DNA from 3 places in the Clostridium pasteurianum DSM 525 genome. Region 1 is predicted to be linked to each of the others. Evidence: riboswitches for the same ligand, from Rfam matches in the RefSeq annotation. Region 1 holds a riboswitch; each other region holds the start of a gene.
The links. Region 1 has a riboswitch for S-adenosylmethionine ahead of CLPA_RS12815 (trans-sulfuration enzyme family protein). Riboswitches for the same ligand answer to the same signal wherever they lie in the genome.

Region 2: another riboswitch for S-adenosylmethionine. It lies ahead of CLPA_RS20595 (YezD family protein); the one in region 1 lies ahead of CLPA_RS12815 (trans-sulfuration enzyme family protein).
Region 3: another riboswitch for S-adenosylmethionine. It lies ahead of CLPA_RS06230 (hypothetical protein); the one in region 1 lies ahead of CLPA_RS12815 (trans-sulfuration enzyme family protein).

The regions. Positions count from the first base shown of each region.
Region 1 is NZ_CP009268.1:2,812,888-2,815,215, forward strand. Features, by position in the region: gene CLPA_RS12815 (trans-sulfuration enzyme family protein) at 1-865, opposite strand, end outside; SAM riboswitch class I at 1,023-1,125, opposite strand; SAM riboswitch class I at 1,249-1,358, opposite strand; gene ilvA (threonine ammonia-lyase) at 1,437-2,328, opposite strand, start outside.
Region 2 is NZ_CP009268.1:3,611,027-3,613,354, reverse strand. Features, by position in the region: gene CLPA_RS16275 (nitrogenase component 1) at 1-1,041, shown strand, start outside; SAM riboswitch class I at 1,269-1,379, shown strand; gene CLPA_RS20595 (YezD family protein) at 1,504-1,680, shown strand; gene metK (methionine adenosyltransferase) at 1,944-2,328, shown strand, end outside.
Region 3 is NZ_CP009268.1:1,389,714-1,392,041, reverse strand. Features, by position in the region: gene CLPA_RS06235 (methyl-accepting chemotaxis protein) at 1-288, opposite strand, end outside; gene CLPA_RS06230 (hypothetical protein) at 706-933, opposite strand; SAM riboswitch class I at 1,280-1,390, opposite strand; gene CLPA_RS20395 (hypothetical protein) at 1,488-1,760, opposite strand; tRNA gene CLPA_RS06220 (tRNA-Gln) at 1,840-1,916, shown strand; T-box leader at 2,013-2,209, shown strand.

The DNA of each region.
Region 1 (2,328 bases):
ATATATCATACCCCTTATGAGCTTTAAGTCCTGGATAATAAACCTTTTTAACCCTTTTGCATTCACTAAGCCATTTAGATATTTTTATTGCATTCTTCTGCTGTTTTTCTAATCTTATAGCCAGAGTTTTTATCCCTCTTAATATAAGCCAACTATCAAAGGGGGACAACACTGCTCCAGTAGATACCTGCATAAATTTAATTTCCTCAATAAATTTATTTGCCACTATGATTCCTGCAAGAGTGTCATTATGTCCTCCTAGAAACTTGGTTCCACTGTGAATTACTATATCCGCTCCCAATAGAAGTGGTCTTTGAAAATATGGACTCAAAAATGTATTATCTACTATAGTTAATATTTTAAATGCTTTAGCAAGGGATGTTATTTTACTTATATCCGTTATTCTCATCATAGGATTTGAAGGTGTCTCTATAAAAATAGCCTTAGTATTTTTCTTTATGGATTCTTCAACTTTTTTTATATCTGTTGTATCTACATAAGTAGTTTCAATACCATATCTTCTGTATATTTCTTCAAATAATCTATAGGTTCCACCATATAAATCTTCCGATACAATTATATGGTCTTTAGGTATAAAAAGTCTTATAACTGCATCTATAGCTGCCATACCCGTTGAAAAAGCAAATCCAGCCTTCCCACCTTCAAGTTTTGCAATTGTATTTTCAAGTTCCTCCCTTGTTGGATTTTCTGATCTTGAATAATCATATCCCGTACTCTCATTCAATCCATGGTGCTTAAAAGTTGCACTCTGATATATTGGTGTGCTTATAGCACCTTTTATATCTTCTTTCTCCCTAGAACCCTGAACCATAATTGTTTCTAATCTCCTACAATTTTCTGACATAAAAATCCCTCCCCGGTAAAACATATAATTTCTCAAATTTAATCTATATTATAAATATTAGATGAAAATACAAAACTGACTAAATAGAATTTATAAACAGAATAATACTATTGATAATAAAAATAAGCCTCTAAAAGATGAGAGGCTATAAAATCGCCTCTTATCTTTCAGAAAATTCTGTAGGAATTAGCACATTTTCAACTGTAGTTGAATGTTGCCGGGTTTCATCGGGCCTATCCCTCCACCACTCTTGATAAGAGCTTATATATTGAATTTTTATAATAAACAATTTAACTTATTTTTATCATAATTTTGATCTTATTTTTGCAACATAAAAAGCTGCTTTTCATAAGAAAAGCAGCAAATAATACTATTGGCTTCTTTTCTTATCTTTCAGAAAAAATTTCTGCTGGAATTAACACCGTCACATTTAAATATAAATGCCGGTTGTTGGATTTCATTGGGCCAGTCCCTCCATCTCTCTTGATAAGAACAATATTCGTATCTATTAAATTTTCCTTAATCAATATGATATACATTTTTATTTATAATGTCAACATATTTTTTAATATTAATAAACTTTATAAACATCATATCCTGCTTCATTTAAAGCTTTTACTATTTCCTGTATATGCTCATGTCCATTAGTTTCTACAGTAACTTCAAGCATAACATCTTTTAATCTGTCAATAGCTTTAAATTGATTATGATCTAATTTTATTACATTTGCTTTTTGTTTTGCCAATATTTCTGAAATATTTAATAATTGTCCTGGAGAATCCTGTAATTTAACTGAAAAACAGAATATTCTTCCTCTAGACAATAATCCATTATTAAGCATTGAAGCTATAGTTACTACATCTATATTTCCTCCGCTTATTAGTGAAACTACTTTTTTACCTTTAAAATTCAATCTCTTTAAAGCAGCTAAGGACATAACTCCAGTAGCTTCTGCTACAAGCTTATGTTTTTCTAAAAGTACAAAGGCAGCTTCTATAAGTTCTGCATCACTTACAGTTACAATTTCATCTACATATTTTTTAACTACCTCAAAAGTTTTATCTCCTGGCTGTTTTACTGCCGCTCCATCTGCAATAGTATCAACTTTATCTGATGCAGTTAATATACCCGTATCAAAAGACACCTTCATCGCACTTGCCCCATCTGATTGAACTCCTATGACTTTTATATTAGGATTTAAAGCTTTTGCTGCTACGGATATACCACTTATCAATCCGCCGCCACCTATTGGTACTAAAATAGCATCTACATCTTTTAATTCATCTATTATTTCAAGAGCTATAGTTCCCTGTCCAGCCATAACATCTAAATCATCAAAAGGATGTATAAAAGTATATCCATTTTCTCTTTCTAATCTCTTAGCTTCTTCATAAGCCTCATCATATATCTGTCCTTTAAGAACTACATCAACACCATAACTTTTAGTAGCCTGTACTTTTATT
Region 2 (2,328 bases), 800 kb from region 1:
TGCCTGACAGGTATTATAGGAGAAGATGTTGACAGTGTTGTGGAAGAACTTAAAAAGGAAATACCAGTACCTATAGCAGCAGTACATTGTGAAGGATTCAGATCAAGAATCTGGGCAACGGGTTTTGATGCTTCAGATCATGCTGTACTTACAAGTATTGTTAAACCGCCAGAAAAGAAAGTTAGCGTAATAAATTTTAAAAACTTTTATGAAAGTGCCAGAGAGGAAATAATTAGTATATTTTCAAATTTTGGTGTTAAGCCTCTATTTTTGTATAGAAATTCCACAGTTGAAGAGCTTTCTCACTTGTCAGAATCCTTGGCAACAGTAAGTATATGTGGTGTGCTGGGATCTTATCTTGGAAATGGCCTGGAAGAAAAATATGGAGTTCCTTTTGTAAAAACTATAAATCCATTGGGAGTTGCCGGTTTTGAAACCTGGCTTAGAGGTATAGGAAAGGTTATAAATAAGGAAGCAGAAGTTGAAGCCTATATAGAGAGAGAAAGGGCTATATACTTACCTAAAATAGAAGAAGTAAAGAAGGAACTTAAAGGTTTAAGAGCAGTACTTGGAATGGGACCTGGTTATACTTATGAGGTATCCCGCGTGCTTCAGGAATTAGGTATGGAAGTAGTATGGGCAGCATCCTGGCATCATGATAAGAAGCATGATAATGGAGAACTTCCAGCAGCACTTAAATACTTAGATGAGAATTCACCTTACAATTTTAAAGTAAGTGTAGCAGACCAGCAAAATTATGAAATACTTAATATACTAAATGAATATAAACCTGATATATATTTTTCACGTCATCCGGGAACTACAGTATGGGCAATAAAACAGGGTGCATCTGCACTATGCGTTAATGATGAGTATATGATATTTGGGTATAAAGGAACCTTGGATTTTGCATATACAGTACTTGATACAATAAGAAACAGAAGTTTTGAAAAAAATCTAGCAGCTAGAGTTAAATTACCTTATACAGATTGGTGGTATAATCAGGATAATTCACTGTTTATGAAAAAAGAAGCAAAATAAGTATAATTTAACGAGGTAAAGGCTACTGAATATATATTCAGTAGCCTTTATATTCATACAGAGTAATTTTGCTAATATATTTTTAATTCATTGACAAAATCCTATTTATATGTTAAAAATATATTAAGTAAGTTTTAGTGTGATTAAATACCTACTTTTCTTATATGTTTAGTAGACGACGTTGCAATAATAATTAAGATAATTCGCTATAAAGTAATACTAAATTGATCTCATCAAGAGAAGCAGAAGGACTGGCCTGATGAAGCTTCGGCAACCTTCATATGTATTTTTTAGAAAGGTGCCAAATCCTGCAGTTGAATGGTAACGATAGATGAGGGAGGTTATATGAGTTAAAATACCTCTTTCATCCATATATTGGATAGGGAGGTTTTTATTATGTGTTGAGTGACTAGGAGGATAATGAATTATTTGAAAAAATTATATTTTTAGGGGGAAAATATTTTGGAAGGTACAAATAATGTAAGTAGATTGTATAAAAAGAAAAATCCTGTTTCTCAAGCAAATTTAGAAAAAATAGTGCAATTATTAAGTGAAATAAAATATGGTTCAGTAACACTAGTTGTTCAAGATGGAGTCCTTATACAAATTGAAACAAATGAAAAAATAAGACTTAAATAAAGTTAATGTTAATTATTGAAAAAATCATTTAGTTTATAGAAATTGAAATTATTTTATATAATTATTTACAATATTAAACAATTTATAAAGCTCAAACTACTATTGTATTAAATTCATAATAATTTTATAATACGAAGCAAGATTTCCTATAAAACCTATAAAATAAATATGTATAATATAAAGTATATTGCTTTAAATGATTTTTTTTAATTATAAAGATATTTAATATTTATATATAAATTTAATTTAGAAGGTGATTGAAAATGACAAGATTATTTACATCCGAATCTGTTACTGAGGGACATCCAGATAAAATATGCGATCAAATATCTGATGCAGTATTAGATGCACTTATAGAAAAGGATAAGAACTCAAGAGTTGCTTGTGAAACTGTGGTAACAACTGGTTTAGTATTACTTGTTGGGGAGATATCAACAAAGGCTTATGTAGATATTCCTAAAATAGTTAGAAAAACTATTGCAGAAATAGGATATGATCGTGCAAAATATGGATTTGATGCTAGTACCTGCTCAGTAATAACCTCACTTGATGAACAGTCAGCAGATATAGCTCAGGGGGTAGATGAAGCATTAGAAGCTAGACAGGGAGAAAAAGACGATATTGAAGCTATAGGAGCAGGTGATCAGG
Region 3 (2,328 bases), 1.4 Mb from region 1:
GTTTGTACTGACATTAGTATTAATCTCCTGCTTTAATGCAAAATTTTTTACAGGATTTTTTAGATAAACCAATTGTATTATATCACTTTTATCCCTTATTAAATTTTTCTGCATATCTGTAAGCATATAAATATTCTGCAGACTATTTTTGTACATATCTTGTGAATTTGCATTAACCTTCTTTAATGAACTCATTCCAATTACTCCCACTACAGCAATTAATACTGTTATAATAAGAAAAGCGCATACCATTTTTACTCTTACTTTTATTTTCCCTAGTATTTTCATTTGTACATCATCCCTTTTAAAAATTTTTAGATATTTTAATTTATATATTATTTTAACTTTTTCTAAAATTTTATTATTTTTTACAAAATACCAAATAAAAACAAGTATTTTGTACCACTTATTATAACATAGAATACATAGTAAACCAACTTGTAATTAATAAATTAAATAATTCGTATAAAATTTGTAATTTTCAAAAATAATATTAAAATTAAGTTTATAATATTAGCTATTTATTAACTAAAACATATTCAATAAAAAAATCTGTGTAAACTCCACTGAAGAAAATTCACACAGATTTTTTAGGATAGTTTTATTTTAGCCACAAAAAACTACAGCGTTATTTATATAATCTATTCTATAAATAGTACTGTAGTTTTATATTTAAATACTATAATCTCAATTCATCTAAAACTTTTATATTCCACTCCCATTAAAAAAGTCATTAAAACCATTATATTTATTTTTATTAACCTGCTCTTGTGCCTTTTTATAAGCTCTGCTGTAAAGTTCCTGCATAGCAGAAATTTCTTTTTCACTTAAGTTTTCATAAAAAACTTTAGGGCAAATAGCAAAGGCCTCATCATTTTTAAAATTTCCAGCGTTATCATTGAGAATGTTTAGAAACCTATCTCCTATATCCATTTTAAATACCTCCATTTATTTAAATCTCTAAAATTGAAGCAAGTTCTTAATTCAGGTGGGGATTCTTTTACCCCATCTGAATTTTAGAACTGCAAATGCATGGCTTACTTGGCGTAGAACTCCAACTTGAAGAAAAGCAGACAAAACAAAATTTATTTTGTATTTGGTCGCTTTCACAGAGTGCAAGCAGAGAACTAAAATCTTGTTTTCGATTTTGTGTGAGGGCTGTACAGAGTGCGTGAGAGACTTACGCCAAGTTAGTCAGGTGAAATCAATTATAGCAAAAACTACTTTTCCTATAAGAAAAGTAGTTTTTGCTATAAAAAAATTTATGTTTATACTAAATTTCTCATCTTTCAAAATATTACACACCTGTAGGAATTAACACCGATACATTTAAATTAATGCCGGTTGTCGGGCTTCAAAGGGCCAGTCCCTCCACCACTCTTGATAAGAGTACTCTGTATTAAATTTTCAAAATATTTCAGAAATAAATTATTTTTATTATATTAACATTATATCTGTGTAATGTCAATAGTCAATCTGATTTTTATTTATCTTATATTTAGTAAAATACTCCTTATTCTATTTGCATATAATTTATCTAAATCCTTAACTCCTATGTTGAAATATTTACTGTCCACTGTCTTTTGTGCACCAGTTTTAACTAATATTTCATCTAATTCTTTTAAAGCTAAATATATATCCTTATCATCTTTTGCTGAAACCGTTCCTAAAAAACCTGCATTAATTTTAGTATCATCCTTGAGAACAATATCATAATAGAATTCACCTCTATGTTGTATAAAGGGAATATTTTCCTGCATGAAACTATTTATTCTAAAATTTTCATAAGATTTATATTGACATTTATAAAAAAAATGATAGAATATTAATTGTTGCTGATGCCCTATAGCCAAATTGGTAAGGCACCTGATTCTGGTTCAGGCATTGTGTGGGTTCGAGTCCTGCTAGGGCAGCCAAAGAAAAGCTAAGATTTTTATCTTAGCTTTTTTATTTTAATTTATTGACAATAAATACTTTATAACTTATAATATAGTGGCATAATTACATTATTATATTTTGCCTTGAACAAGAATAGTAATATTGAACTCATCTAAAGAGAGCTGTTGATTGCTGCAAAACAGTGATGATTATATATGAACTCGCTTGGGAGCATTACTACTAAAAAGTAGTACGGTTAATCCGTTATATTATAAAGTGAGGTTCTTACCTAAGTAGAGTGGTACCACGGAGTTTAACCTTCGTCTCTTTTTTGAGATGGAGGTTTTTTATTTGGACTTTAATCAATAGTTCTTACTTAGTTGATATTTACTTTTGTACTTACACCACTTTTAAACTAATTATCTTTGCATACCTATATAATCTCTATCT